DNA from 2 places in the Streptomyces rectiviolaceus genome. Region 2 is predicted to be linked to the other one. Evidence: predicted binding sites of a transcription regulator. Region 2 holds the regulator's gene; the other holds the start of a gene.
The links. Region 2 encodes HspR, which represses chaperone genes until heat shock. Its sites were predicted from a motif close to TTGAGNNNNNNNNNCTCAA; they were not measured.
Positions count from the first base shown of each region.

Region 1: a site for HspR is predicted at 12,981-12,999, ahead of dnaK (molecular chaperone DnaK). Genes of this name have one in related genera too.

Region 1 is NZ_BAAAUG010000170.1:22,303-37,726, forward strand. It holds gene ABD378_RS37015 (CU044_2847 family protein) at 1-45, opposite strand, end outside; gene ABD378_RS37020 (class I SAM-dependent methyltransferase) at 176-1,078, opposite strand; gene ABD378_RS37025 (class I SAM-dependent methyltransferase) at 1,292-2,041, opposite strand; gene ABD378_RS37030 (4a-hydroxytetrahydrobiopterin dehydratase) at 2,048-2,353, opposite strand; gene ABD378_RS37035 (helix-turn-helix domain-containing protein) at 2,544-3,365, shown strand; gene ABD378_RS37040 (winged helix-turn-helix transcriptional regulator) at 3,387-3,773, shown strand; gene ABD378_RS37045 (hypothetical protein) at 3,770-4,195, opposite strand; gene ABD378_RS37050 (nitrate reductase subunit alpha) at 4,425-8,117, shown strand; gene narH (nitrate reductase subunit beta) at 8,117-9,730, shown strand; gene narJ (nitrate reductase molybdenum cofactor assembly chaperone) at 9,727-10,296, shown strand; gene narI (respiratory nitrate reductase subunit gamma) at 10,296-11,018, shown strand; gene dnaK (molecular chaperone DnaK) at 11,046-12,920, opposite strand; gene ABD378_RS37075 (OsmC family peroxiredoxin) at 13,071-13,496, opposite strand; gene ABD378_RS37080 (TetR/AcrR family transcriptional regulator) at 13,659-14,249, opposite strand; gene ABD378_RS37085 (putative antibiotic biosynthesis monooxygenase) at 14,379-14,612, shown strand; partial or broken gene ABD378_RS37090 (DUF6345 domain-containing protein) at 14,735-15,424, shown strand, end outside.
Region 2 is NZ_BAAAUG010000026.1:24,144-39,567, reverse strand. It holds gene ABD378_RS09205 (FG-GAP repeat domain-containing protein) at 1-1,072, opposite strand, end outside; gene ABD378_RS09200 (FG-GAP repeat domain-containing protein) at 1,087-2,415, opposite strand; gene ABD378_RS09195 ((Fe-S)-binding protein) at 2,590-4,857, opposite strand; gene dnaK (molecular chaperone DnaK) at 5,214-7,085, shown strand; gene grpE (nucleotide exchange factor GrpE) at 7,082-7,810, shown strand; gene dnaJ (molecular chaperone DnaJ) at 7,852-9,063, shown strand; gene ABD378_RS09175 (heat shock protein transcriptional repressor HspR) at 9,065-9,514, shown strand; gene ABD378_RS09170 (hypothetical protein) at 9,599-10,135, shown strand; gene ABD378_RS09165 (helix-turn-helix transcriptional regulator) at 10,169-11,158, opposite strand; gene ABD378_RS09160 (hypothetical protein) at 11,463-11,840, shown strand; gene ABD378_RS09155 (pyridoxamine 5'-phosphate oxidase family protein) at 11,952-12,386, opposite strand; gene clpB (ATP-dependent chaperone ClpB) at 12,533-15,130, shown strand; gene ABD378_RS09145 (YbjN domain-containing protein) at 15,214-15,424, shown strand, end outside.

The DNA of each region.
Region 1 (15,424 bases), on a different contig from region 2:
GACGACGGGGCCTTCGTCGGACTCCCATCGCATCAGCTCGCTCAAAGCCCGACTCCCCTCCGCAGTCCGATCGACGTCGCGTAAAAGGTAACGTCAACCGCCCTTCGGGTGGTCAGTGTTGGGCCGATACGTCAGAGCGTCGGCGTGCTCGCCCGGCCCGTCGCCGTGATGCGGCTCAGGCCCTGACCCCCACATGCACCGTCTGCACCGAAAGCAGGAACACGTCGGGCCGGTGGTGCAGGCTCTTCGGGTCATTCGCGTCCAGGAGGCGGTCGACTGTGGTCAGGTCGTCGGCGTCGAGCGTGTCCTCGTGCATCTCGCGGCGGCGGGACAGCTCGGAGATCAGGTGGGCGCGGGCGTCCTCGGACAGCGGGGCGGGCAGGTCGAGGAGGAACGAGCGGGTGCCGGCGTGGCGCAAGCCCGCTTCGGTGAGGAGCGTGGGCCAGTCCTCCGTGACCGTCTTCGCGCCCGGCAGCTCCGCGCGCATCTGCGTGAACCACTTCTCGTCCGCCAGGTCGCAGCGGGTCTGGAGGCCCGGCCGGCCGAAGCCGATGTCGCGGGGCAGGCTGCGGGGGGCCAGGCCGCCCTCCAGGAGCGCGATGGCGCCGCCGGGCGACAGGCGGTCGGCGAGGGCGGCCAAGGCCGCCTCCTGGTCGCCCACGTGGTGCAGGGCGCGGCCGATCCAGAGGAGATCGGCGTGCGGCAACTCGCCGATTCCCTCCGGGAGTTCTGCCTGAAGCGTGCTGACCCGGTCCGTCAGGCCCTCCCGGGCGGCCCGCTCCCGAGCGCGCTCAAGGAGCGGCTCCGCCGGGTCCACCGCGATCACCTCGGCCTTGGGGAAGATCTCGGCGAGGAGGAAGGAGATGCTGCCCGAGCCGCTGCCCACGTCCGCGATCAGCGTCGGCTCCGGCTGCCACTCGCGCAGCCACGCGGCGATCTCGCGGTTCTGCGGGGCGGCGAGCTTCGCGTTCCGCTCCAGCATCGGGCCCATCGTGGCCCAGTCGATGTCATCGTGGTGGTGGCCGTGGGTGTGCCCGTGCTCGTGATCGTGCTCGTCGTGCTCGTGGTCGTGAGCCATCGTCTCTGCCGCCGCCTTCGGTGCGCTTGTGGGTGGGCCGTCGAGCGGACCCTGGGAGCGGTTCCCAGCCTGCGTCCCGGTCGGCGCCTTGGCCAGCCGACTTGCGGTTTCGGCAAATGAGGGGACGGGGCGGAGATACCGGGCGTGCGGCGCGGCCACCGTGCGGCCACCGTCGACGCCAACTCCTCGCGATGGCCAACTGGACGATGCGGTTCACCCGGTGGGCGCGGGCGGCCTCCGGAACGACATGAGCGTGAACCGCGGGTCGGGGCGCGGTACTTCCTGGTCGGGCAGTTCCGCGAGCCCCGCCGCGAGCCGTGCGGCCAGTGGTCCTTCGGGCGGGATCCTGGTGAACCATCCCCGGTGGAGGTCATCGACCGTGGAGCGGGGTGTGCGGCCCTGGCCGTGGCCGCGGAACCCGGCCCCGCCTGCCGGTGTCAGGCCCCGCGCGGCCACGTACGCCTCGACCGCCTGGGCGCGCTCGACCGCGGGACGCAGCGTGCGCGGGGCGAGCACCGCGTCGATGTCGCTGCCCACGTCGTGCGCGGCGGCCTTGTCGACGGTCGTGACGAACACGCCGCCGGGCCGCAGCACCCGCACGCACTCGGCGACCACCGTCGCAGCCTCCTCGGCACCGGACAGCAGATGCAGCAGCCACACCGCGCACACCGCGTCGAACGAGGCGTCCGGGAAGGGCAGTTGGCGGCTGTCGCCCAGCACGACCGCGCCCGGCAGCCGCCCCGACGCCATGCGCGCCATGTTGTGCGCCGAGTCCACCCCGGTCACCCGAAGGCCCGCACCCGCGAGGCGCCGGGTGACCAGGCCCGTGCCGCAGGCGACGTCCAGGAGACTGCGGGTGCCCGGCGGCAGCAGGCCGAGGACCGCGGCGGCAGCGGCGTCGGCGCGGGGCTCGCCGCCGCGCGAGGCGTCATAGCGGTCGGCTTCCCTGCTGTAGTCCAGCATCGGCGCTCAGACCGCCCCGTGCCCGACCGCCAGCTCCTCGACCCTGCCGGCCAGTTCGAAGTCGAGCGCGGTGAGAGCGCCGCCCGCGCTGTGCGTGTTCACGGACAGGGAGACGGTGTTGTAGCCGAGCGTCAGCTCGGAGTGATGGCCGAGTTCCTCCTGGATCTGCGCGATGTGGACGACCATCGCGGTCGCCGCGAAGTGCGAGCCGAGCCGGAAGGAGCGGGTGATCCGGCCGTCGTCGAGCGCCCAGCCGGGCAGCTCGGCGAGCCGCTCCTCGACGTCCTTCTGTGACAACGGTTCGACTGACATGGCCGCGTCCCTTCCCGTGCGTACAGCATGCTTACAGCGTACGTATGTACGTATATCCCTCAGCCTGCCACAGCGCCGCCCGCAAGGCCCTGATCAGGCCACCGGCCGGGTGGCCGTGGCGCGGAGCCGTGGCACGGAGCCCGCACCGCGGCCCCGGCGAATCGCGAACGCCTTCGATTACTGTCTGGGTATGACAACTGCCGTGTCCACCAAGGAAAGTACCGGCATCGGCCCGCTCCTGCGCGGCTGGCGCGAGCGGCGCAAGGTGAGCCAGCTGGAACTGGCCCTGCGCGCCGACTCCTCGGCGCGGCACATCAGCTTCATCGAGACCGGCAGGTCACGCCCGAGCGAGGAGATCGTGCTGCGCCTCGCCGAGCACCTCGACGTACCCGTGCGGGAGCGCAACTCGCTGCTCCTGGCGGCCGGTTACGCGCCCCGCTTCCGGGAGACCCCGCTGGACGACCCCTCCATGGGCGCCCTGCGGGAGGGCCTCGAACAGCTCCTGCGCGGCTACGAGCCCTACCCCGCCCTGGTCGTCGACGCGACGTACGACGTGATCGCCGCGAACCGAGGCATCGCGATGATCCTCGACGGCGTCCCCGAGCACCTCCTGCGGCCGCCCCTGAACGCCATGCGGCTCACGCTCCACCCGGAGGGGCTCGCGCCCAAGATCCGCAATCTGCGCGAGTGGCGGGGGCATCTGCTGCACCAGATGGAGCGGCAGATCGCGCTGCAGCGGTCCGACGGGCTGCGTGCGGTGTACGAGGAGGTGGCGGCGTATCCGGTGGCGGATCCCGGTGTCGACGTCTTCGAGGCCGACGGGCCGCGGAGCGGCGTGCCCTACTTCGCGCTGCCCCTGCGCATCGAGCACGACGGGCACCTGCTCTCCTTCGTCTCGTCGATCTCGACCTTCAACACCCCCATGGACGTGACGGTCGCCGAGCTGGCCATCGAGACGCTGCTCCCTGCCGACCCGGCGACGGTCAAGTACCTCCAGTCATCGGCGTCCTAGCAGCTCGTGAAAGGGAACCTCATGGGGACCGGACAGACCGTCGGCCATCCCGACGACGCGGACCTGACCCGCGCCGACTCACTGGCCCGCGAGATCTTCTCCGGCGTGGCCAACAAGTGGGCGCTGCTGATCATCAACGCCCTGGCCGACCGGACGCTGCGCTTCACCGAGGTGCGGACCGCGGTGGACGGCATCAGCCACAAGATGCTCACCCAGACCCTGCGCGGCCTGGAGCGCGACGGCGTCGTGCACCGGACGGTGTACGCCACCGTGCCGCCGCGCGTCGAGTACCGCCTGACCGAGGCGGGCGAGGGGCTGCTCGCCACGGTCGACGGCATGTGCGCCTGGACGCACCGGTACCTCGCCGAGATCGAGGCCGCCCGCAGCCGCTTCGACGCCCGGTCCTAGCTCCGCGAGGCCCGCAGCGCCACGTACTGCAGTGCGGCGAAGCCGCCGACGGTCACGGCCTGGAGCGGGATCCACACCGCGCCCGCCGTGCTGGGCGAAAGCCAGGCGACCAGGGCGACGACACTGAGCACCGCCCAGACCGTGTTCGCCTCGATCACACCCCGGACGGCGAGCGTGGGCGGGCTCTTGCGCGACGCGAGGTAGCCGACTCCCACGCCGTAGAGCACAAGAAAGACGCCGAGGCCGAGCAGGAGGCCCGCGTCGACGCCGAGGAAGCGCCCGAGCGGGCCCGAAGCGGCGGCGTACGCGAGCCCGTTCCCGGTGGTCACGACCGCGTCGATGCCGAGGAAGCGGCGCAGCATCGTCTTCGGGTCATTCGTGCGGGCCAGTGCGGTGAGCGGGTGCGCAGAGTACGTCGACATGAGAAACCGGCCTCCAGCAGCGAAAGGGAAAGGGAGCCGGATCCGGGCCGGAGTGCGCCGGACCGGATCCGGTACGACCACCCTGCCGGGCCCTCACGCGCGGGTCGATTACCTCAGAGGTAAGCACGATGCCCCCGGGCTCCCCCGCAACCCGTACGGCGGTCGCCGCCGTGTGCCCCTGCCACCGCGCACCTAGGTTCGTTGAAAGGCAGACTTAGGGAGCTCAACGGTGACAGAGACGACCGAGCCCGGCGCCGCCCTGCTGCGTGCGGGCAAGTTCTTCCGGCGCGGAACCGCCGCCCCCGACCTGCACAGCATCGGACTCGTCGGCGGCCGGGACGCGGACGCCTTCTACCGGGACCGGTGGAGCCACGACAAGGTCGTGAACTCGACGCACGGCGTGAACTGCACGGGCTCCTGCCGCTGGAAGGTGTACGTCAAGGACGGCATCATCACCTGGGAGACCCAGCAGACCGACTACCCCTCCGTCGGCCCCGACCGCCCCGAGTACGAGCCGCGCGGCTGCCCCCGCGGCGCCGCGTTCTCCTGGTACACGTACTCGCCGACCCGCGTGCGCTACCCGTACCTGCGCGGCGTGCTCCTGGAGATGTACCGCGAGGCGAAGTCCCGGCTGGGGGACCCGGTCCTGGCCTGGGCGGACATCCAGGGCGACCCGGAGCGGCGCAGGACGTACCAGCAGGCGCGCGGCAAGGGCGGATTGGTGCGGGCGACCTGGGACGAGGCCGTCGAGATCATCGCGGCGGCCCACGTCCACACGATCAAGACGCACGGCCCCGACCGGGTCGCGGGCTTCTCCCCCATCCCCGCGATGTCGATGGTGTCGCACGCGGCGGGCGCCCGCTTCATGTCGCTGATCGGCGCGCCCATGCTGTCGTTCTACGACTGGTACGCGGACCTGCCGGTGGCCTCGCCGCAGGTCTTCGGCGACCAGACCGACGTACCGGAGTCGGGTGACTGGTGGGACGCCGCGTATCTGATGATGTGGGGCTCGAACGTCCCGGTGACGCGGACGCCGGACGCGCACTGGATGGCGGAGGCGCGTTACCGCGGCCAGAAGGTCGTGGTCGTCGCGCCCGACTACGCCGACAACGCCAAGTTCGCCGACGAGTGGCTGCACCCGCACCCCGGCACGGACGGGGCCCTCGCCATCGCGATGGGCCACGTCATCCTCAAGGAGTTCTTCGTCGACCGGCAGACGGACTTCTTCACCGACTACGTCCGCAAGTTCACCGACCTGCCCTTCCTGGTGACGCTGACCGAGCGCGACGGCGCGTTCGTCCCGTCGAAGTTCCTGCGCGCCACCGACCTCGGCCAGAGCGGCGAGGGCGGCGACTGGAAGACGGCCGTCCTGGACGAGAACACCGGGCAGCCCGCCGTCCCGAACGGCTCGCTGGGCTTCCGCTGGACCGAGTCCGGCAAGGGCAAGTGGAATCTGGAGCTGGGCAACATCAAGCCGCAGCTCTCTCTGCACGGCTCCGACGTCGCGGCCGGGGTCGAGGTGCTCCTCCCCCGCTTCGACACCGAGGGCGGCACGCACGGCCAGGGCCGCGGCGAGATCGTCCGCCGCGGTGTGCCCGCCACGCGGCTCGGCGGGCAGGACGGCCCCCTCGTCACGACGGTCTTCGACCTGCTGCTCGCGCAGTACGGCGTCGGGCGCGAGGGGCTCCCGGGCGAGTGGCCCGCTTCGTACGAGGATGCCGACGCGCCCGGCACCCCGGCCTGGCAGGAGGCGCACACCTCGGTCCCGGCCGCGAAGGCGGTGAAGATCGCGCGGGAGTTCGCGAAGACCGCCGAGCAGTCACGCGGGCGCTGCATGATCCTCATGGGGGCGGGGACCAACCACTGGTTCCACTCCGAGACGATCTACCGCGCCTTCCTGGCGCTGCTCCAGCTGACCGGCTGCCAGGGCCGCAACGGCGGCGGCTGGGCGCACTACGTGGGGCAGGAGAAGTGCCGCCCCGCGACGGGCTGGGCGACGCTCGCAAGCGCCAACGACTGGAGCAGGCCGCCGCGGCAGATGATCGGGGCCGCGTACTGGTTCCTGAACACCGATCAGTGGCGCTACGACAAGTTCGCGGCGGACGTGCTCGCGTCGCCGCTCGGCGAGGGCCGGTTCACGGGGATGACGGGCGCGGACTGCCTGGCCGTGTCGGCGCGCACCGGCTGGATGCCCTCGTACCCGACGTTCGACCGCAACTCCCTTGATCTGGGCGACACTTCGGGGGCTTCGGGTGATCCCGTCGCCAATGTCGTCGACGAGCTCAAGGCGGGCACCCTCAACTTCGCCTGCGAGGACCCGGACGCGCCGGAGAACTGGCCGCGCGTCCTGACCCTGTGGCGCGCCAATCTGCTCGGCTCATCGGCCAAGGGCGCGGAGTACTTCACCAAGCATCTGCTCGGCACGCACTCCTCGTTGCGGGCCGATGAGGCTTCGCCCGAGGAACGGCCGTCGACGGTGAAGTGGCACGACGACGCCCCCGAGGGCAAGCTCGACCTGCTCGTCTCGCTGGACTTCCGGCAGACGTCGTCGACGCTGCTCTCGGACGTGGTGCTTCCCGCGGCGACCTGGTACGAGAAGCACGACCTCTCCTCCACGGACATGCACCCCTACGTCCACTCCTTCACCCCCGCCGTCGACCCGCCCTGGCAGGCCCGCACCGACTTCGACACGTTCAAGGCCATCGCGGACCGGCTCAGCGAGCTGTCCGTGGACCATCTCGGCGTGCGCAAGGACGTCGTCGCCACCGCGCTCCAGCACGACACCCCCGGCGAGACGGCGCAGCCCGGCGGTGTCGTCCTCGACTGGCGCAAGGGCGAGTGCGAGGCGATCCCGGGCAAGACCATGCCGGGCCTGACGGTGGTCGAGCGTGACTACACCGCGATCGGCGCGAAGTTCGCGGCGCTCGGCCCGCTGGCGGAGAAGCTGGGCCTGCCCGCGAAGGGCATCGCGCTGCGGCCCGACCAGGAGGTCGACGAGCTGCGCGAGCGCAACGGCGTCGTACGCGGCGGACCGGCCGACGGACGCCCCGCCCTGGACACGGCGGTGAAGGCGGCCAACACCATCCTCGCCCTGTCCGGCACGACCAACGGCCGCCTCGCCACGCAGGGCTTCCACACCCTGGAGGCGCGCACGGGCCAGGAGATGGCGCACCTGGCCGCCGAGCACGAGGGCAAGCGCATCACGTACGCCGACACACAGGCGGCGCCCGTCCCCGTGATCACCTCGCCCGAGTGGTCGGGCAGCGAGTCCGGCGGGCGGCGCTACACGGCGTTCACGCTCAACACCGAGCACCTCAAGCCGTGGCACACGCTCACCGGGCGCCAGCACTTCTTCCTCGACCACGACTGGATCCACGAGCTGGGCGAGGCGATGCCCGTCTACCGGCCGCCCCTGGACATGAACCGCCTCTTCGGGGAGCCACGGCTCGGCCCGGACGGCGAGAAGGAGGTGACGGTCCGCTATCTCACCCCGCACAACAAGTGGTCCATCCACTCCGAGTACCAGGACAACCTCTTCATGCTGTCGCTCTCGCGGGGCGGCCAGTGCGTCTGGATGGCACCGCAGGACGCGGACGCGATCGGCGTGAAGGACAACGACTGGATCGAGGCGGTCAACCGCAACGGCGTGGTGGTGGCGCGCGCGGTCGTCTCGCACCGGATGCCGGCCGGCACGGTCTACATGCACCACGCGCAGGAGCGCACGGTGAACGTCCCCAAGGCGGAGACCACCGGCAAGCGCGGCGGCATCCACAACTCCCTGACCCGCCTCATCCTCAAGCCGTCCCATCTCATCGGCGGCTACGCCCAGTTGTCGTGGGCCTTCAACTATCTGGGCCCGACGGGCAACCAGCGCGACGAGGTGACGGTCATCCGCCGCCGCAGCCAGGAGGTTCAGTACTGATGCGCGTTATGGCACAGATCGCCATGGTGATGAACCTCGACAAGTGCATCGGCTGTCACACCTGTTCGGTCACCTGCAAGCAGGCGTGGACCAACCGCGACGGCATGGAGTACGTCTGGTTCAACAACGTCGAGACCCGTCCCGGCCAGGGCTACCCGCGCCGCTACGAGGACCAGGAGAAGTGGCGCGGCGGCTGGGAGCTGAACAAGAAGGGCGCCCTGAAGCTCAAGAACGGCGGCCGCATCAAGGCCCTCCTGGAGATCTTCTCCAACCCCAAGCTGCCGGAGATCAAGGACTACTACGAACCCTGGACGTACGAGTACAAGAACCTCACCGACGCTCCCCTCGGCGACGACTACCCGGTCGCCGAACCGCGCTCGCTGATCAGCGGCAAACCCATGAAGATCGAGTGGTCGTCGAACTGGGACGACAACCTGGGCGGCGCGACGGAGTACGGCGACCTAGACCCGATGGTCGCCAAGACCCGCGAAAAGGCGGCGGAGAAGGTGAAGTTCGCCTTCGAGCAGACCTTCATGTTCTATCTGCCGCGGATCTGCGAGCACTGCCTGAACCCGTCGTGCGTGGCCTCCTGCCCGTCCGGGGCGATGTACAAGCGCGAGGAGGACGGCATCGTCCTCGTCGACCAGGACAGCTGCCGTGGCTGGCGCAAGTGCGTGACGGGCTGCCCGTACAAGAAGGTGTACTTCAACCACCGCACCGGCAAGGCCGAGAAGTGCACGATGTGCTACCCGCGCCTGGAGGTGGGTCTGCCCACCGTCTGCTCGGAGACGTGCGTGGGCCGTCTTCGCTACCTCGGCGTGATCCTGTACGACGCCGACAAGGTGACGGAGGCGGCGTCGCAGCAGGACGACACGGCGCTGTACGAGGCGCAGTTGGGGGTCTTCCTCGACCCGGAGGACCCCGAGGTGCGGCGCGAGGCCGAGCGGGCCGGGATCGGCCACGACTGGGTGGAGGCGGCACGCCGCTCCCCCGTGCACGCGCTGATCAGCAAGTACAAGGTGGCGCTTCCGCTGCATCCGGAGTACCGGACGATGCCGATGGTCTGGTACATCCCGCCGCTGTCCCCGGTCGTGGACGCGCTGAGCGAGACCGGGCACGACGGCGAGGACCTGGACAACCTGTTCGGCGCGATCGACACCCTGCGCATCCCCCTCGAATACCTGGCTGAGATCTTCACGGCCGGTGACGTGGGGCCGGTGCGGGCCTCGCTGGAAAAGCTGGCGGCGATGCGGGCGCACATGCGGGCGATCAACCTCGGTGACCGGCCCGACAGTTCGGTCGCCGATGCCGTGGGCATGTCGGGGCAGGAGATCGAGGAGATGTACCGGCTGCTCGCCATCGCCAAGTACGAGGACCGCTACGTCATCCCGACCGCCGCGGTCGGTGACGCACAGCGCCTGGAGGAGTCGGCGCTGCCTGACTCGTGCAGCCTCGACTACGAGGACGGTCCGGGGATGGGCGGGGACGGCCCGTTCGGCCAGGACTCGGGCCGCAAGCAGCTGCCGCTGGTGACCATCGAGAACTTCCACGCCCTGCGGGACCGGCAGACCGCCGACGAGCAGCCATCCGCCACCGAGAAGGACACACTGTGAGCGACCATGCCGTGCTCTACCGGGCAGCCGCGCACTGCCTGTCCTACCCGGACGACGAGTTCCGCGCGCTGCTGCCCCAACTGACGGCTGCGGCACCGGAGTTGAACAGCTTCCTCTCGCACGCGGCGGCGACCAGCGCATCCGATCTCGCCGCGCACTACGTCCAGGTCTTCGACTTCAAGAACCGCCACAGCCTCTACCTGAGCTGGTGGCGCGACGGTGACACGCGGCGGCGCGGGATGGCCCTGGTCCGCTTCAAGGAGGTCTACCGCGAGCACGGCCTGGAATTCACCGGCGAGGAGCTGCCGGACTTCCTGCCCGCGGTCCTGGAGTTCTCCGCGCACGCGGGCCCGGTCCTCCTGGAGGAGCACCGGCCGGGCCTCGAACTGCTGCGGCTCGCCCTCACCGACTTCGGTACGCCCTACGCGCCCGTGCTCGACGCGGTGTGCGCGACGCTGCCGGGGCCCTCGCCGAAGGACCGGGCCGAGGCGCAGGCGCTCGCCCGGTCGGGGCCACCGCGGGAGGACGTCGGCCTTGAACCCTTCGCACTGATCGGGGAGCACTGATGAGAACGCTGCTGTGGGGCGTCATCCCGTACGTGGCCGTCGTCCTCCTGGTGGCGGGCCTCCTCTGGCGCTATCGCTACGACAAGTTCGGCTGGACGACGCGTTCCTCCCAGGTCTACGAGTCGAAGCTCCTGAACATCGCGTCGCCGATGTTCCACTACGGAATCCTGTTCGTCCTCGTCGGGCATCTGGTGGGTCTCTTCATCCCGGAGTCGTGGACGGAGAAGGTGGGCGTGAAGGAGCACACGTACCACCTGCTCTCGCTGTACGGGGGCACGGCGGCGGGGATCCTGCTGGTCATCGGCATCCTGCTGCTGCTCTACCGGCGGCGCACGAACGCTCCGGTGTTCCGGGCGACGACCGCCAACGACAAGCTGATGTATCTCGTGCTGTTCGGGGCGATCGTGCTCGGCATGGTGGCCAAGCTGACGCACGCCTCGGGCGACGGCTACAACTACCGTGAATCCATTGCCCCTTGGTCCCGGAGCCTGTTCACCCTCCAGCCGGACACCGACCTGATGGCGGGGGTACCGGTCCTGTATCAGATCCATGCGGTGGTCGGGATGGCGCTGTTCGCGCTGATTCCGTTCACGCGGCTCGTGCACATGTTCAGCGCGCCGGTGCAGTATCTGTTCCGGCCGTATGTGGTGTACCGGAGCAAGGACCCGAGCCGGGTCGGGCCGCGCCCGGAGCGGCGGGGCTGGGAGAAGACGGGTTCCTGATCACCCACCCCACCGCTGGACTGGGGGCTAGCCCTCGGCTCCCTTGTCCTTCCCCTGTTCTCCCGGCTTCTCCTCGTCGACGATCTCCGCGTCGACCACGCCCTCCTCGGCCGAGGGCTCCGGGGCCCCCTGCTCCTGGGCGTCCCCGCCAGAGTTCGCGTACATGGCCTGGCCCATCTTCTGGCTCACGGTGGCCAGCTTCTCCGCGCCCACGCGCAACGCCGCCGTGTCGTCGGCCCTGTCCTTCAGGAGGCCCTTCAACTCCGTGGCCGCCGCCTCCACTTCGGCCCTGGTGTCCGCGGGGATCCGCTCCTCGTTGTCCCGCAGGAACCGCTCCGTCTGGTAGACGAGCTGCTCCGCCTGGTTGCGGGTCTCGGCCGCCTCGCGCCGCTTGCGGTCCTCCTCCGCGTGCTCCTCGGCCTCCCGCACCATGCGGTTGATGTCGTCCTTGGGTAGCGCGGAGCCGCCCGTCACCGTCATGCGCTGCTCGCGCCCCGTCGCCTCGTCCTTGGCGGAGACGTGCATGATGCCGTTGGCGTCGATGTCGAAGGTGACCTCGATCTTGGGGACGCCGCGCGGGGCAGGGGGCAGGCCCGTGAGGTCGAAGACGCCCAGCTTCTTGTTGTACGCGGCGATCTCCCGCTCCCCCTGGAAGACCTGGATCCCGACGGACGGCTGGTTATCCTCGGCGGTGGAGAAGGTCTCCGAACGCCGGGTGGGAATGGTCGTGTTGCGTTCGATGAGCTTGGTCATGATGCCGCCCTTGGTCTCGATCCCGAGGGACAGCGGCGTCACGTCCAGGAGCAGGACGTCCTTCACGTCACCCCTGATCACACCCGCCTGGAGCGCCGCGCCGAGCGCGACCACCTCGTCCGGGTTGACTCCCTTGTGCGGCTCGCTCCCGGTGAGTTCCTTGACCAGCTCCGTCACCGCGGGCATCCGCGTCGAACCGCCCACCAGAATCACGTGGTCGACGGCCGACAGCTTGACGCCCGCGTCCTTCACGGCCTGGTGGAAGGGGCCGCGGCAGCGCTCCAGCAAGTCCGCGGTCAGCTCCTGGAACTGAGCGCGGGTCAGCTTCTCCGCCAGGTGCAGCGGGCCGTCCGCCGACGCCGTGACGTACGGCAGGTTGATGTCCGTCTCGCTCGACGACGACAGCTCGATCTTCGCCTTCTCGGCGCCCTCCCGCAGCCGTTGCAGCGCCATCTTGTCCTTGCCGAGGTCCACTCCGTGGTTGTTCTTGAACTGGCGCACCAGGTACTCGACGATGCGCTGGTCCCAGTCGTCGCCGCCCAGTTGGGTGTCGCCGTTGGTGGCCTTCACCTCGATGACGCCGTCACCCATCTCCAGGAGCGAGACGTCGAAGGTGCCGCCGCCGAGGTCGAAGACGAGGACCGTCTGGTCGTCGCCCTTGTCCAGGCCGTACGCGAGAGCCGCGGCCGTCGGTTCGTTGATGATGCGGAGCACCTTCAGGCCCGCGATCTCGCCGGCCTCCTTGGTGGCCTGGCGCTGCGTGTCGTCGAAGTAGGCGGGGACGGTGACGACCGCGTCCGTGACGTCCTCGCCCAGATAGGACTCGGCGTCACGCTTGAGCTTCTGCAGGACGCGGGCGGAGAGTTCCTGCGCGGTATACCGGGTCCCGTCCACGGACCCGCCCTCCGGGAAGCGCCAACTCCCGTCGCCCATGTGCCGTTTGACGGAGCGTGCGGTGCGCTCCACATTCGTGACCGCCTGCCGCTTGGCGACCTCTCCGACGAGGACGTCGCCGTTCTTCGCGAAGGCGATGACCGAGGGTGTGGTGCGCGCTCCCTCCGCGTTGGCCACGACCGTTGGATCACCACCCTCCAGGACGGCCACCACCGAGTTCGTCGTACCGAGGTCGATCCCGACTGCACGTGCCATGTCCAGTCCCCTTCCACCGCGAGCCCGTTTCCCGGCGTACTTCGACCTCCATCACAAAACTTGAGCGGCACATTGTCAATGCCGCCTATGACGGTGCCGCCGCCCCGTGAGGGACGGCGGCACCGTCGGAAAATGGCGGAAAGCCGTACGTCAGGCCAGCTTCGCCGTCAGCGTGATCGGCGTCGCCTTCAGCGCCTGGCTCACCGGGCAGTTGACCTTGGCGTCCTCGGCGGCCGCGAGGAAGGCGGCCTCGTCCATGCCGGGCACCGTGCCCTCGACGGTGAGGTGGATGCCGGTGATGCCGGTGCCCGGCTGGAACGTCACGTCGGCGGACGTCACCAGGCGGGTCGGCGGGGTGCCCGCCTTGTCGAGGCCGTTGGAGAAGGCCATGGAGAAGCAGCTGGAGTGCGCGGCGGCGATCAGCTCTTCCGGGCTGGTCTTGCCGTTGGCCTGCTCGGCGCGGGACGGCCAGGACACGGCCTGCTCCCCGATCCCGGACGAGTCGAAGGTGACCGTGCCGGAGCCCTCCAGCAGGTTGCCTTCCCAGACCGTGTGCGCGGAGCGCGTGGTAGCCACGATGTAGATCCCTTCAGTGCGGTTCCGTGATGCGTTCCGGAACTTCCGTGCACCCATCCGATCACACCCTGACTTGGCGCACGCGGTAGACCGGCCCACGGGCGGTGAACGGCAGACGGCCGCCGGGCGGCCCAAGGGGGCACGGGCCGCGGGGGATCCTGGTCAGCGGTCTCCCTGACCCGCCAGACGCCGCACGAGTCCGATCAGCGCGTCCCGCTCCGTCTGTGGCCGCTGTTCTCCGCCGAAGATCATCCGGACCGCCTGGGGCACGCTGAACCACCAGGCGCCAAGGGCCAGTACGGCGTAGAACAGCGCCTTCGGATCGAGATCCGGATCCAGGGTGCCGTCGCGCTGGGCCTGGGCGAGCGCCTCGACCCTGGACCCGTAGGTGGCGGTGCGCTCGGGCTCCTTGAGGGCGGGGCCGCCGGTGTCGCGCAGGCCCTCCCAGTGCAGCAGCCGGATGAACTGGGGGCGGGAACGGTGGTAGTCGTACAGCCGGCCCGCGTAGTCACCGAGGTCGGCGGCCTGCTCGACGGTGACCGGGATGGCGGTGGCGATGCGGTCGAGCTCGGCCTCGAGGACGTGCCCGAAGAGCTTCTCCTTGTTGCCGAAGTACTGGTAGATCCGCTCCTTGTTGACGCCCGCCCGCGTCCCGACGCGGTCGATGCGGGCGCCGTCGAATCCGTGCTCGGCGAATTCGTCCACGGCGGCGTCGAGCAGCGCCTGCCGGGTGCGTGCGGTGTCCCAGGCCATGGAGCCAGCATACCCAACCAACTGTTTGGAGATTGCCTCGGCCCGTGTTAGCTTTCCGGCACCAATCTCCAAACGGTTGGTTGGACATTCTCGGATTCTCGGATTCCCGGATACCCGGAAGGAACCCTCATGCAGACCGCTCCCCCGCCCCGTCACCACATGGCCCTGATGATCTGGCTCTCGGTCTTCCCGACGCTCACCGTCCTGGAGCTGCTCTTCCATTCCTGGCTGACGAAACTGCCCATGGTCGTCCAGACCCTGCTCCTCAGCGCGGCCGTCGTCCTCACGGTCGTGTACGTCCTGATGCCCCGCCTGCAGAAGATCCGCGGCAGGCTCCTCAGCAGGGAGAGCCGGGGTGCCTGAGGCTCCACGACAGTCCCGGTGCACGGTCGCTATGGCCGAAATCGCAACTGTGCAAGGCGCGTCCACGGTGACACTTTGAGGCCCCCTCGCACCCACGAGGAGATCACTCAGGGGGTTTGGCCATGCGCATGAACTACACGGACCGCGGTCCGTCCCCGCTAGAAGGGGCAAAACCGGGAGCCGCCGGTGACCGTGACTCGACGTTCGGCTGGTGGGGTGCCTTCAGCATCCAGAAGTTCGTCAACCAGTCCTCGCTCTTCCACACGCACGCCGACGCCACCGGGTGGCTGGCGTACCTCCAGCAGTTCTACGACCGCAATTTCTGGTTCGCGGACGGCGGGGCACAGGTCTGGGCGTACGAGGAGACGTACGACAACTGGCAGGACCGGTACGGCATGGACGCGGTGGTCGCCGTCTACCACTCGGGCCACGGCGGCATGGACGGCAACGGCGTCTTCTTCGCGCCGCTCGGCGCGGTCTGGGACGGCCGCAGCGACGCGATCTCGAACCGGATGGCGCTGGGCAACGAGAAGGCGAACTACGTCTTCTGGTCCACCTGCACCTCGCTGCGGGTCCTCGGCGGGCACTCACCGATCCGCACCTGGGCCGGGCCCAACATCGGCTTCCGCATGATCTTCGGGTTCGAGACCGTCAGCATCGACAGCCCGGACTACGGCAAGAAGTTCTGGGAGAAGTGGCGGGCGGGGCAGACGTTCACCGACGCGTGGCTGAACGCGAGCTGGGACATCTACAAGGGCCAGGCGCCCTCGGTCTGCGCGGTCGGCGCCACCCAGGCCGACGCCAACGCCCGC
Region 2 (15,424 bases):
TCTTCTTGGCCGAACGCCCCTTGCCCAGACCCGACTTGGAGCCGTAGATGATGGTGATCTCACCGGGGTCGCTGCCCCCGCCCGCGTGGTTGTCGGAAGCCTCGCCCGAGCCGATCACGTCGTCGATGCCGTCGCCGTCCGCGTCCGCGACGGTGACGCCGCGCAGTCCTTCCACGGTGCTCATGGCGTCGTACAGGTCGGGCTTCACATCGGGCCCCGGCACCAGGCCGCCCTTGGCATCACCCCGGTAGTAGGCGAGCCGCGTCAGATCGTCGGGGGCGGAATCGTCCTGCTCGGCGTCGAACCCGTACGGCAGGAGGATGTCGGTGCATCCGTCGGCATCGAAGTCACCCGTGTGCGCTTCCAGCGGAGTGGTGTAGCCGTGCTGGCTGAAGTCCATGGCCCAGGAGCGGGCCGGAGCGCCTGCGCGGTTGAAGGGGCCGAACAGCACCTCGCCCCTTTCCCGTTCGGCGGGCAGCCTCGGGTCCCACTCCTCACCGCTCTCGTCGTCGATCGTGCCTTTACCGCCGTCGAGGAGATCCACGGACCCGTCCCCGTCGAAGTCACCGGCTGCCAACGGACGGAATCCGTCCGGCACATCGAGGTCCTTGGGGGCGGAGAGCCCCCGCGCGCCACCGAACAGGGCGAAGGTCCTGGTGTCCGGGTACTTCCCGCGTGAGCCGATCAGATCGGTGAAGCCGTCACCGTCGAGGTCGGCTCGGAGCGGTTCGCTGAAGAAGCCCTCGACCTCGCCGTCGTCGCCCTCGCCGTCCTCGCCGTCGCCGTCCGGAACCCGTACCGGCGACCCCGTGAGGAGACCCTTCGCGGAGCCGTAGACGACGGCGAGTTCGATGTCGGACCGGTCCGCGTCCGGGCCCTCGAAGTCGACCTCCACCGCGTAGTCGTCGAACCCGTCCCCGTTGAAGTCCCCGGTGTCGGGGTCCTTCGAGGCCTTGCCGACGGCGGGCGAGCCCTTGAGCGGAGGGCGGACCTCGCTACGGGCGCTGCCCTCGTCCGTGGCGCCGCCGCATCCGGCGAGCAGAGCCGTCGTACAGCAGAGGGCAAGCCCCATACGTCGCAGCGCCCTCACGCACCGTCCCCCAAGGCCAAGAACTCCTGTGTGGAGAAGGTGAGCCGAGGCTTGCGCGCGACGAGGTCGCCCTTCACCCCCGGATAAACCCCCACCGTGTCCTCGCCGTCTCCCCGGTACGTACGAAGGACCAGATCGGCCCGCTTGTCCCCGTCGAAGTCCGCGATGGCGAGGACCTGGGTCGTGCCTTTGGCCGAGGGGGTCACGAGCGCGGTGGCGTTCGTGCCGAGGCCCGTGGCCCGCCCCCGGAACACCCGCACCTCACCGGCGCCGCCGCCACTCCCGCTGCCGCCCCCGCTCAGGACGAGCTCGCTCAGGCCGTCCCCGTCGAGGTCGCCCGCGTCCACCGCCACGTTCTTCGCCTCAAGCGTGGAGCGCAGGGTGCCGGGCACGTCGTAGCGCAGGGCGACTCCCGCCGGGCCCGCGACAGCCGCGTCGGTCGCCCTGCCCTTGCCGAAGCGCCCGAACGCGGTGTCCGTGCCGGAAGGGAAGAGCACCCCGGTCTCGGCGGGGCCCTTCGGGCCGCCCAGGACGAGCGCGCCCGCCGCGGCGCCGGAAGCGTTCGCTGCCTTGCGGACCAGGAGGTCGTCGTAGCCGTCGCGGTCGACGTCCGTGGCCCTGCCGGTGACGAGGTCGTTGCCGGGCGCGGCAAGGGGTTTGCCCGCGGCGCGCGGGGCGCCGGTCCGCTTGAACGGGCCGCGCAGGAAGGTGAGCCGGGCGCCGCTCGCGTGCAGGACGAGGTCGCTCGCGCCGTCTCCGTCGAAGTCCCCGCACACCGGCTGGTCGGACCAGTCGTTGCCGATGCGGGACTGCGCGGGCACCTTCACCTTCACGGCCTTGCCCTTCAGGCCCTGGGTCGAGCCGAAGATGATCTGCAGCGGCACGGGCGGCTGGCCCAGGCCGTCGTACGGCGGGTCGGTGGAGACAAGCAGGTCGGTGAACCCGTCCTTGTCGAGGTCGCAGGAGGCCTCCGACTCGAAGGCGGCGGGCAACTCGCCCTTGGTGCGCGCCCCGTTGGCCCGCGCGCTCAGCAACTGCCGCGCCCCGGGCCGCAGTCCGCTCCTCGACCCGTAGACGACGCCGATCCCCGCGTCGTCGCCGTGGCCGCTGTGCACGAGGTCGTCGAGTACGAGATCGGGGGCGCCGTCACCGTTGAAGTCGTCGTCGGCCTTGCTGCCCTTGCCCTGGGGGACGGGCTGCTGCGCCGCGCCCTTGCCCGCCATGCTGACGGGCCGGTGCCGGGTGTCGGGCCTGTCCGCCCCGTCGTTGCCGCCGCCGCATCCGGCGAGCAGCAGCGCGCAGCTGACGGCGGCGGCCGTACCCACGGCACCGCCGCGTCTGACGCCACGTATGCCACGTGTCCCGGCACTCCGCATGCCCATCACCCACCCCGACCGCCCCACCCGACAACAACCAGCACATGATGCCCCCCGCCCGCTCCACACGAAAGGCCGGTCCCGCCCTGAGGGCGGAACCGGCCTGAAGCCGTGCGGCTTTCGCTACTTGACCGGCTCGGGCTCCGGCTCGTCCGCGGTCTCGGACTCACCGGCGGGGTCCACCGGGGTCTTCACGGAGTCGAGCAGCAACTGCGCGACGTCCACGACCGTGAGCGATTCCTTCGCGGCGCCGTCGTTCTTCTTGCCGTTGACGGAGTCGGTGAGCATCACGAGGCAGAACGGGCAGGCGGTCGACACGATGTCGGGGTTGAGGCTGAGCGCCTCGTCGACCCGCTCCGTGTTGATGCGCTTGCCGATCCGCTCCTCCATCCACATCCGCGCGCCACCGGCGCCGCAGCAGAAGCCGCGCTCCTTGTGGCGGTGCATCTCCTGCTGGCGCAGGCCGGGGACGGCGGACATGATCTCGCGCGGGGGCGTGTAGATCTTGTTGTGCCGGCCCAGGTAGCACGGGTCGTGGTAGGTGATGAGGCCCTCGACGGGCGTCACCGGGATGAGCTTGCCCTCGTCGATGAGGTGCTGGAGCAGCTGCGTGTGGTGGATGACTTCGTAGTCACCGCCGAGCTGCGGGTACTCGTTGCCGAGGGTGTTGAGGCAGTGCGGGCAGGTCGCGACGATCTTCTTGGCCGTCTTCGGCTTCTTGGTCGACTCGTCCTCGTCATCTTCACCGAACGCCATGTTCAGCATCGCGACGTTCTCCTGGCCGAGCTGCTGGAACAGCGGCTCGTTGCCCAGGCGGCGTGCGGAGTCACCGGTGCACTTCTCGTCGCCGCCCATGATCGCGAACTTGACGCCCGCCATGTTGAGCAGCTCGGCGAAGGCCTTGGTGGTCTTCTTCGCGCGGTCCTCGAGCGCGCCCGCGCAGCCGACCCAGTAGAGGTACTCGACCTCGGTGAGGTCCTCGATGTCCTTGCCGACGACCGGCACCTCGAAGTCGAGCTCCTTGAGCCACTCCAGGCGCTGCTTCTTCGCCAGGCCCCAGGGGTTGCCCTTCTTCTCCAGGTTCTTGAGCATCGTCCCGGCCTCGGACGGGAACGCGCTCTCGATCATCACCTGGTAGCGGCGCATGTCGACGATGTGGTCGATGTGCTCGATGTCCACCGGGCACTGCTCGACGCAGGCGCCGCAGCTGGTGCAGGACCACAGGACGTCGGGGTCGATGACGCCGTTCTCCTCGGCGGTGCCGATGAGAGGGCGCTCGGCCTCGGCGAGAGCGGCGGCCGGAACGTCCTTGAGCTGCTCCTCCGTCGCCTTCTCGTTGCCCTCCATGTCCTTGCCGCCACCGGCGAGCAGGTACGGGGCCTTGGCGTGCGCGTGGTCGCGCAGCGACATGATGAGCAGCTTCGGGGAGAGCGGCTTTCCGGTGTTCCAGGCGGGGCACTGCGACTGGCAGCGGCCGCACTCGGTACACGTACTGAAGTCGAGGAGCCCCTTCCAGGAGAACTGCTCGACCTGGCTGACGCCGAAGACGGCGTCCTCGGCCGGGTCCTCCCAGTCGATCGGCTTGCCGCCGGACGTCATGGGCTGGAGCTCGCCGAGGGTCGTGGAGCCGTCCGCGTCGCGCTTGAACCAGATGTTCGGGAAGGCGAGGAAGCGGTGCCAGGCGACGCCCATGTTGGTGTTGAGCGCGACGGTGATCATCCAGATGAAGGACGTCGCGATCTTGACCATGGCGAAGAAGTACGTGAGGTTCTGCAGCGTCGAGAGGTCCATGCCGCCGAACCACGAGACGAACGGGTACGAGATGAAGAACGACGCCTCGTAGCTGTCCTCGTGGTGCTGGGCACCCTCAAGGGCGTGCAGCGTGAAGATGCAGATGCCGACGATGAGGATGACGGCCTCGACGAAGTACGCCTGGCCCTTCTTGGAGCCCGCGAAGCGGGACTTGCGGCCCGGCTTGTCGGGGTTGCTCAGCTGCCGGATGACGATCAGCGTCAGGATGCCGACCACCGTCATGGTGCCGATGAACTCGACGAACATGTTGTACGGGGCCCACTCGCCGATGATCGGCAGCATCCAGTCGGCCTTGAAGAGCTGGCCGATGGCGTTGACGATGGTCAGGAGCAGCGAGAAGAAGCCCACCGCCACGAACCAGTGCGCGACGCCGACGACGCCCCAGCGGTTCATGCGGGTGTGGCCGAGGAACTCCTTGGCCACCGTGACGGTGCGCTGCACGGGCTGATCGGTGCGGGTGCCTGCCGGGACGGACTGGCCGAGCCGCATGTACTGGACGATCTGCACGATGGCACGGCCGAACAGCGCGACGCCGACCGCGATTAGGACCAGCGACACGATGATCGCGGCGAGTTGCATTTGGGGGCTCCTCGGGCCTGCGAGGCGAACTATTACTAAGCGGTAACTTATGCAGTCCGTCTGAGACTACCCACTTACTCAGCCGCACTGTAGCCAGCCCGGCGGTGATCTGCGTCGCTCAGGCATGCCTTGCCGCGTCGCCGCCCCGGGGAGCGCCCCGCAGGGGCGCGGGGAACGGCGCGACCAGCCACGACGGACCGGCAGTCGAGTGCCGCGCCCCGTTTTGGCGGTCTCCGGGTTGCGCGTAAGCCCGGGATAAGAGTTGAGCCCCCCCGACTCAGCTCTGTTGACTCCAGCGAAGCGCTCATGCATTCTTGAGCCAGATCCACTCAAGAAGTACATCTGGAGGAATCGAAATGGCACGTGCGGTCGGCATCGACCTGGGCACGACTAACTCTGTCGTCAGCGTTCTTGAAGGCGGCGAGCCCACCGTCATCACCAACGCCGAGGGCGCCAGGACCACGCCGTCCGTCGTCGCCTTCGCGAAGAACGGCGAGGTGCTGGTCGGCGAGGTCGCCAAGCGCCAGGCGGTCACGAACGTCGACAGGACCATCCGTTCGGTCAAGCGCCACATGGGCACTGACTGGAAGGTGGACATCGACGACAAGGGGTTCAACCCCCAGCAGATCTCGGCGTTCATCCTGCAGAAGCTGAAGCGCGACGCGGAGTCCTACCTGGGCGAGAAGGTGGCCGACGCGGTCATCACCGTCCCGGCGTACTTCAACGACTCGGAGCGTCAGGCCACCAAGGAGGCCGGCGAGATCGCGGGCCTGAACGTCCTGCGCATCGTCAACGAGCCGACGGCCGCCGCTCTGGCGTACGGCCTCGACAAGGACGACCAGACGATCCTCGTCTTCGACCTCGGTGGCGGCACCTTCGACGTGTCCCTCCTGGAGATCGGCGACGGCGTCGTCGAGGTGAAGGCCACGAACGGCGACAACCACCTCGGTGGTGACGACTGGGACCAGCGCGTCGTCGACTACCTGGTCAAGCAGTTCAACAACGGCCACGGCGTGGACCTGGGCAAGGACAAGATGGCGCTCCAGCGCCTGCGCGAGGCGGCCGAGAAGGCCAAGATCGAGCTGTCCTCCTCCACGGAGACCACGATCAACCTGCCCTACATCACGGCGTCCGCCGAGGGCCCGCTGCACCTGGACGAGAAGCTCACGCGCGCCCAGTTCCAGCAGCTCACGTCCGACCTCCTGGAGCGCTGCAAGACGCCGTTCCACAACGTCATCAAGGACGCGGGCATCCAGCTCTCCGAGATCGACCACGTCGTTCTCGTCGGTGGCTCGACCCGTATGCCCGCCGTCGCGGAGCTCGTCAAGGAGCTGACCGGCGGCCAGGACGCCAACAAGGGCGTGAACCCGGACGAGGTCGTCGCCATCGGCGCCGCCCTGCAGGCCGGTGTCCTCAAGGGCGAGGTCAAGGACGTCCTGCTCCTCGACGTCACCCCGCTGTCCCTCGGCATCGAGACCAAGGGAGGGATCATGACCAAGCTCATCGAGCGCAACACCACGATCCCGACCAAGCGTTCCGAGATCTTCACGACGGCCGAGGACAACCAGCCGTCCGTCCAGATCCAGGTCTACCAGGGCGAGCGCGAGATCGCGGCGTACAACAAGAAGCTCGGAATGTTCGAGCTCACGGGCCTGCCGCCGGCCCCGCGCGGTGTCCCGCAGATCGAGGTCGCCTTCGACATCGACGCCAACGGCATCATGCACGTGACGGCCAAGGACCTCGGCACCGGCAAGGAGCAGAAGATGACCGTCACCGGCGGCTCCTCGCTGCCGAAGGACGAGGTCGACCGCATGCGCCAGGAGGCCGAGCAGTACGCGGACGAGGACCACAAGCGCCGCGAGGCCGCCGAGTCCCGCAACCAGGGCGAGCAGCTCGTCTACCAGACGGAGAAGTTCCTCGCGGACAACGCCGACAAGGTCCCCGGTGACGTGAAGACCGAGGTCGAGTCCGCCGTCGAAGAGCTGAAGGAGAAGCTCAAGGGCGAGGACACGGCGGAGATCCGCACGGCCACCGAGAAGGTCGCGGCCGTCTCCCAGAAGCTGGGCCAGGCCATGTACGCGGACGCTCAGGCCGCGCAGGGTGCCGAGGGCGCTGCCCCCGGTGCCGAGGGCGGCGAGGCCCCGAACATGTCCAAGGAAGACGACGTGGTCGACGCAGAGATCGTCGACGACGAGAAGCCCGGTGACACGAAGGGCGGCGCCGCATGACCGAGGAGACTCCGGGCTTCGGTGACAGCACCGAGCAGCCTGACGTCCCCTCCGGCGCCACCCCTGATGACGCGGCGCCGCAGGCCGCCGAGCCCTCCATCGAGGAGGGCCCGGCGTCCCCGGCCGGGGACGCAAGCAAGACATCTGCCCAGTCGGCTCAGTCGGCCCAGTCGGCACAGTCCGCTCAGGACGTGGGTCTGATCGCGCAGCTCGACCAGGTGCGCACGGCGCTCGGCGAGCGCACGGCGGACCTCCAGCGGCTGCAGGCGGAGTACCAGAACTACCGCCGCCGCGTGGAGCGGGACAAGGTCACGGTCAAGGAGATCGCCGCGGCGAACCTCCTGTCCGAGCTTCTCCCGACCCTCGACGACGTCGGCCGCGCCCGTGAACACGGCGAGCTGGTCGGCGGGTTCAAGTCGGTCGCGGAGGCCCTTGAGACGGTCGTCGCCAAGATGGGCCTGCAGCAGTTCGGCAAGGAGGGCGAGCCCTTCGACCCGACGATCCACGAGGCCCTGATGCACTCGTACGCACCCGACGTCACCGAGACGACGTGCGTCGCGATCCTGCAGCCGGGGTACCGCATCGGCGAGCGCACCATCCGCCCCGCGCGGGTGGCCGTCGCCGAGCCGCAGCCGGGCGCGCAGACAGTCAAGGGCGAGGAATCCGCCGAGGCCCCCGCCGATGCGGCGGAGGACAAGGAGACCGGTGGCCCGGACGAGGGCTGACATGACGGAGTTGTTGTGAAGCGAGAGGAGGGACGTCGGGGATGAGCACCAAGGACTTCATCGAGAAGGACTACTACAAGGTCCTCGGCGTCCCCAAGGACGCCACCGAAGCCGAGATCAAGAAGGCGTACCGGAAGCTCGCCCGCGAGAACCACCCGGACGCCAACAAGGGCAACGTCAAGGCGGAAGAGCGCTTCAAGGAGATCTCCGAGGCGAACGACGTCCTCGGGGACCCCAAGAAGCGCAAGGAGTACGACGAAGCGCGTGCTCTCTTCGGCAACGGCGGCTTCAGGGCCGGTCCCGGAGCGGCGGGCGGCGGCGGTTCGTTCAACTTCGACCTGGGCGACCTCTTCGGAGGCGGCGCCCCGGGCGGTGGAGCGGGCGGCGCCGGTGCCGGCGGTGGCTTCGGGGGCGGTCTGGGTGACGTCTTCGGGGGCCTGTTCAACCGAGGCGGCACGGGCGCGGGCGGCGCGGGCACGCGTACGCAGCCCCGGCGGGGCCAGGACATCGAGTCCGAGGTCACGCTGAGCTTCACGGAGGCGGTGGACGGGGCCACGGTCCCGCTGCGGATGTCCTCCCAGGCTCCCTGCAAGGCCTGTTCCGGCACCGGCGACAAGAACGGCACACCGCGCGTGTGCCCGACCTGCGTCGGCACGGGCCAGGTCACGCGGGGAGGCGGCGGCGGTTTCTCCCTCACGGACCCGTGCGTGGACTGCAAGGGCCGTGGGCTCATCGCCCAGGACCCCTGCGAGGTCTGCAAGGGCTCGGGCCGGGCCAAGTCGTCGCGCACGATGCAGGTCCGCATTCCCGCGGGCGTGTCGGACGGCCAGCGCATCCGCCTGCGCGGCAAGGGCGGCCCCGGTGAACGGGGCGGTCCTGCGGGCGACTTGTACGTGGTCGTGCACGTCGACACCCACCCGGTCTTCGGCCGCAAGGGCGACAACCTGACGGTGACGGTGCCGGTGACGTTCACGGAGGCGGCCCTGGGCGGCGAGGTGAAGGTCCCCACACTGGGCGGCCCGCCGGTCACCCTGAAGCTGCCTCCGGGCACCCCCAACGGCCGTACGATGCGGGCGCGGGGCAAGGGCGCGGTCCGCAAGGACGGCTCGCGGGGCGACCTGCTCGTGACGGTGGAGGTGTCGGTCCCGACCGACCTCTCCGACACGGCGAAGGAAGCCCTGGAGGCTTACCGCAAGGCGACTGCGGACGACGATCCGCGGGCAGAACTGTTCCAGGCCGCGAAGGGAGCATGAGATGGACGGCCGTCGTCGAAATCCGTACCAACTGACCGACGAGACGCCGGTCTACGTCATCTCGGTGGCCGCCCAGCTGAGCGGACTCCACCCCCAGACCCTGCGCCAGTACGACCGCCTCGGCCTGGTCTCACCGGACCGCACGGCGGGCCGTGGCCGGCGCTATTCGGCCCGCGACATCGAACTGCTGCGCACGGTGCAGCAGTTGTCGCAGGAAGAGGGCATCAACCTCGCAGGCATCAAGCGCATCATCGAGCTGGAGAACCAGGTCGCGGCGCTGCAGGCGAGGGTGGTCGAGCTGTCAAGCGCCGTGGAGGGCGCGGCTGCGGCGATGCAGCAGCGCGAGGCGGCGGTCCACGCGTCGTACCGCCGTGACCTCGTCCCCTACCAGGACGTGCAACAGGCGAGCGCGCTGGTGGTGTGGCGTCCCAAGAGGTCGTCGGAGCAGTAGATTTCGTACGCTCATGTCGGGGCCGGGAGGGCAACCTCCCGGCCCCGACGTTTCTGCTCCGCCGGGGAAAATTGGGGGGCCGCCATGGCCATGGTGGGACTGTTCTGGATCGCCGAGGGCGATGTGTACGTGGGCGCGAAGCCGTCGGGCCTCGCGGCGGGGGTGCGACTGACCCCGGAGGGCATCGTGGCCCTGGGCGACAAGCAGTCGGCGTTCTACCCCTGGGACGAGGTGCGCGCCCTGACGGTCGAGGACGCCCCCGTGAGGTCGCTGAAGCGACAGGTGGGCGTCCTGGTGGACCTGGCCCTGACGGTGGGCCTGGGCGGCTCGGACGACGCACCGGCGATGACGGTGCGGATCGCGAGGGCGGAGTCGGAGCCGGAGTCGGAGCCGGAGTCGACGGAACTGATGGCGTACGTGGCAGCGGCCACGGGCTACTCCCAGTCGGAGTACGACCTGTCCCTCACGCTCCTGGCCCGCATGACGGAGGGCGAGGCGACCCTGCGCACGACGCTGGCGGCGATGGCGGAGTGGGGCCGGGCCCGGGAGGGCGGCTCGCCTCGGGGGGCCGAGCGGGAGGCGCTGCTGCGGCAGTGGGGCGGCGACGAGGGCGCCGCCTAGCTTTACCGCGTACTCACCTCGGTCACCGAGTACTCACCTCGGTCGGGTCTGGTCGAGGATTTCCGAGTGGGCGATGAGGTAGCCGAGTTGGGCCCGGCTGCCGCTGCCGAGGGCCGCCGCGATCTTGGCTATGTGGGCTCGGCAGGTGCGGACGTTCATGCCGAGGCGGCGCGCGATGGCCTCGTCGACGTGGCCCTCCACCAGCAGCTTGGCTATGGAGCGTTGAACGCCGGTGATGCCATCGGTCGAGGGAGGGTAGGGCACTTCGTCGAGGAGCGGAGTCGCCCAGCGCCATTGCTGCTCGAAGACCTTGGCGAGATAGTCGACCAGGCCGGGGTGGCGGAGCTCCAGGGCCACGTCGCGATCGGCACGCGCGGGGATGAGCGCGACGGCACGATCGAAGATCATCATCCGGTCGATCACTTCCTCCAGGGTCCGTATCTCCACGTTCTCCTGGGACATTCGTGCCGCGTAGGCGAGGGTTCCCTGGCTGTGCCGCATGGTGTGCTGATAGATGGTGCGCATGGAGATGCCGCGGTCGAGGACGGTCTGCCCGCGCTTCAGCGCCACGTTGAGCGTCTTCTCGCTGCGACCGCCTCCCGGCTGGACGGTGAGCACCTCGAAACGGCACTCCGCCGTGGCGCGCTCGATGGCCGCGTTGATGCGGGCCTCGCCCTCCAGGACGGTGATCGCGTGGGTAGCCGGTTCCTCACGCGCCGTGATGGCCATGAATGGCTCGAAAATATCGGCAAGTTGAACGGCGAGTCGCCGGCGATCCCTGATTTCCTGCTCGATGGGGTGGAGACGCTGCGCGAGTGCGGCGGACGGAGAGACCGGGCGCAGCCAGTCCGCGTCGTCCGGATCCGGGTGCAACAGGGCGGATTCCAGTAGGCAGGGAGCGTTCTCGGCCTCCGCGCGCGCCAAGCGTCCATTGCTGAGCGCGCTGGCGTACAGCCTCGACCCCTCGTCGCAAAGGGGGACGGCGGGGTGAGGATGTGTCGGTTTCGCACTTGTTGTAAGCAAATCTCCACCCCCCAGGGTCCTGAACGTGCAGGAACATGATGCATCGACCCTGTGGCTTTGACGTGCTCGATTGAGACATCGTCTTGTTGAGCCGGGGGAGAGGAACCTACCAAGTGAGGACGAAGCCGACCATGTTTAAGCGCATGCTTCGCTCGGTGCTTGTCACCACCTTCTCCGCAGGGCTGGCCTTGGGTGCGATGGGGGCTCTGGATCTCGGGTGGCACAGCGAGCCAGCGAGTACGAGTTCCGTTTCAGCTCCGTCCACGGACCTTGGCTGGAACATCGGTCCGGCGGGAGCGAAGGCATGAGCACCCCGCCCGACGATCGGACCTTCCGCCGAGAAATGGCCACCGCCTACCGCTCCGGTTGGCACTTCATCGATCTCGCCACCGCGATACCCCACGCAGGCGACTCGTTGATGGTCACGCTCCTCGGTGAGCCGGTGGTCGTCACCCGTGACGACGAGGAGGAGATCCGGGCCTACCGGTGCCTCCGCAAGCCGCGCGGCGCCCCCCAGCCCGTGCGGTGTGCCATTCGGTACGGGATGGTCTTCGTCAATCTCGACCGACGGGACCATCAGGTGGTCGGTGAGCCCGGCCGGCCCGGCGAGCAGCAGGAACAGCAGAGTTCGAGCACAGCGAGCACTACAAGAGCCATCACAGCCACCCCCCGCAGCGCCTGACGCGATCCCCCGTCGTTGTACATCGCGCAGGTGCTTCCCCCAGCAGCGGCGCCACCGTGGACCTGAACACGGTGGCGCCGCTGTGGTGTGGGCCGAAAGATCCGCCGGGTGCTACGCCTTGACGCCCGCCGCCGCCTTGCTGCCCATCGCCCGCGTCAGCGTGATCTCGATCAGCACGCGGTTCGGATTCGGCCTCGGAGCCCTCTGGTACCGCTCCTCGTAGCGCCGCTCGCCCTCCGCGATCTCCGCCTCCTCCGTACGCACGCACGCGTACCCCTCCAGCGTCGCCCAGCGCCGCCCGTCGACCTGGCAGACCGCCACGCGTGCCCCTGGCCCCTCCACGGCCGTCGCCGCGAGGACGTGGGACACCTTCGCGCTCGACTTGCTCGCGAGGACGCGGGCCACGCCCGCCTCCGGGTCGTACGTCACGCCGACCGGCACGACATGCGGGGTGCCGTCCGGGCGCAGCGTCGTCAGCGTGCACAGATGCCGCTCGCGCCAGAAGCTGAGGTATGCGGGGGTCGGGTGGTGCGGGTCCATGGCCATGGAGCGAACCTAACCGCCACTCCCGCGCATCCTGCCCTCGCCTCCCTTGAGTGGAATAGACTCAACTTTATGTACGCTGTTTAAGTCAGGTGGGCCGGGCCACTCGAACCGCCAGGCCGTACGAACGCAAGGAGGAGACGACTCACGTGGACGCCGAGCTGACCAACAGGAGCCGGGACGCGATCAACGCGGCCAGCAGCCTGGCCGTGAAGGACGGGCACCCCGACCTGACCCCGACGCATCTGCTTCTCGCGCTGCTCGAGGGGCAGGACAACGAGAACATCACCGACCTGCTCGCCGCGGTCGAGGCCGACCAGGCCGCCGTCCGCGCCGACGCCGAGCGGGCGCTGAGCAGCCTGCCCAGCGTCACGGGATCCACCGTCGCGCCGCCGCAGCCCAACCGCGACCTGCTCGCGGTCATCGCCGACGCCTCGCAGCGCGCGAAGGAGCTGGGCGATGATTACCTCTCCACAGAGCATCTGCTGATCGGCATCGCCGCCAAGGGCGGCCCTGCCGCGGAGGTCCTGAGCAAGCACGGGGCCACGGCCAAGAAACTGCTCGACGCGTTCGAGAAGGCAAGGGGAGGACGCCGGGTGACCACACAGGACCCGGAGGGTCAGTACAAGGCCCTGGAGAAGTTCGGGACCGACTTCACCGCCGCCGCGAGGGAGGGCAAGCTCGATCCCGTCATCGGGCGGGATCAGGAGATCCGGCGCGTGGTGCAGGTGCTTTCCCGGCGCACCAAGAACAACCCCGTCCTCATCGGCGAACCCGGCGTCGGCAAGACCGCCGTCGTCGAAGGGCTCGCGCAGCGCATCGTGAAGGGTGACGTCCCCGAGTCGCTGAAGAACAAGCGGCTCGTCTCCCTCGACCTGGGGGCCATGGTCGCGGGCGCGAAGTACCGCGGTGAGTTCGAGGAGCGGCTCAAGACCGTCCTCTCCGAGATCAAGGAGAGCGACGGGCAGATCGTCACCTTCATCGACGAGCTGCACACCGTCGTGGGGGCGGGAGCGGGGGGCGACTCCGCCATGGACGCGGGCAACATGCTCAAGCCCATGCTCGCCCGCGGCGAGCTGCGCATGGTCGGTGCGACCACCCTCGACGAGTACCGGGAGCGGATCGAGAAGGATCCCGCCCTGGAGCGCCGCTTCCAGCAGGTGCTCGTCGACGAGCCGAGCGTCGAGGACTCCATCGCCATCCTCCGCGGGCTCAAGGGGCGGTACGAGGCCCACCACAAGGTCCAGATCGCCGACAGCGCGCTCGTCGCGGCCGCCACGCTCTCCGACCGATACATCACCTCGCGCTTCCTGCCCGACAAGGCCATCGACCTCGTCGACGAAGCTGCCTCCCGGCTGCGGATGGAGATCGATTCCTCTCCCCTGGAGATCGACGAACTCCAGCGCGCCGTCGACCGGTTGAAGATGGAGGAGCTCGCCCTCAGCAAGGAGACCGACCCCGCGAGCAAGGAGCGCCTCGAAAGGCTGCGGCGCGACCTCGCCGACAAGGAGGAGGAGCTGCGCGGGCTCAACGCCCGCTGGGAGAAGGAGAAGCAGTCCCTCAACCGCGTCGGTGAGCTGAAGGAGAGGCTCGACGAGCTGCGCGGTCAGGCCGAACGCGCCCAGCGCGACGGGGACTTCGACACCGCGAGCAAGCTGCTCTACGGCGAGATCCCCGCCCTCGAACACGACCTGGAGGTCGCTTCCGAGGCCGAGGAGGAGGTCTCCAAGGACACCATGGTCAAGGAGGAGGTCGGTCCCGACGACATCGCCGATGTGGTCGGTGCCTGGACCGGCATCCCCGCCGGGCGCCTCCTGGAGGGCGAGACGCACAAGCTTCTGCGCATGGAGGAGGAGCTCGGCAAGCGGCTCATCGGGCAGACCGAGGCCGTGCAGGCGGTGTCGGACGCCGTGCGCCGCACGCGGGCCGGGATCGCCGACCCCGACCGCCCCACCGGGTCCTTCCTCTTCCTCGGGCCGACCGGCGTCGGCAAGACCGAGCTGGCGAAGGCCCTCGCGGACTTCCTCTTCGACGACGAGCGCGCCATGGTCCGCATCGACATGAGCGAGTACGGCGAGAAGCACAGCGTGGCCAGGCTGGTCGGCGCCCCTCCCGGGTACGTCGGCTACGAGGAGGGCGGCCAGCTCACCGAGGCGGTACGCAGGCGCCCGTACAGCGTCGTCCTGCTCGACGAGGTCGAGAAGGCGCACCCGGAAGTCTTCGACGTGCTGCTCCAGGTGCTCGACGACGGGCGGCTCACCGACGGGCAGGGCCGAACGGTGGACTTCCGCAACACCATCCTCGTCCTGACCTCCAACCTCGGCAGCCAGTACCTCGTCGAGCCGCTGACCTCCGAGGAGGAGAAGAAGCAGCAGGTCCTTGAGGTCGTACGGGCCTCTTTCAAGCCGGAGTTCCTGAACCGGCTCGACGACCTCGTCGTCTTCTCCGCGCTCAGCAAGGACGAGCTCGCGCACATCGCCGAGCTGCAGATCGACCGCCTCGCGAAGAGGCTCGCCGAGCGGCGGCTCACGCTGGAGGTCTCCCCGGAGGCGCTGGCGTGGCTGGCGGACGAGGGCAACGACCCGGCGTACGGCGCACGGCCGCTGCGGCGCCTCATCCAGACGTCCATCGGCGACCGGCTCGCCAAGGAGATCCTCTCGGGCGAGGTGAAGGACGGGGACACGGTGCGCGTGGACCGCTTCGAGGATGGCCTGATCGTCGGTCCGGCGACAGCAAACGCGGCGTAACCCGGTCACATCGGGGGCGGGGGTTGCGGGCCCCCGCCCGACATGGGGCAGGATGGCGGAATCCGTACGAAGGGACTAAGCACGTGAGCATCGACCCGTCCTCGATTCCGAATTTCGGGGGACAGCCCGAACCGCAGCAGGGCGATGGACCGGCGGGCCCCGTTGTCCCCGACCAGGACCTGGTCAAGCAGCTCCTGGACCAGATGGAGCTCAAGCACGTCGTCGACGAAGAGGGTGACCTCGCGGCGCCGTGGGAGGAGTTCCGCACGTACTTCATGTTCCGTGGCGAGGGTG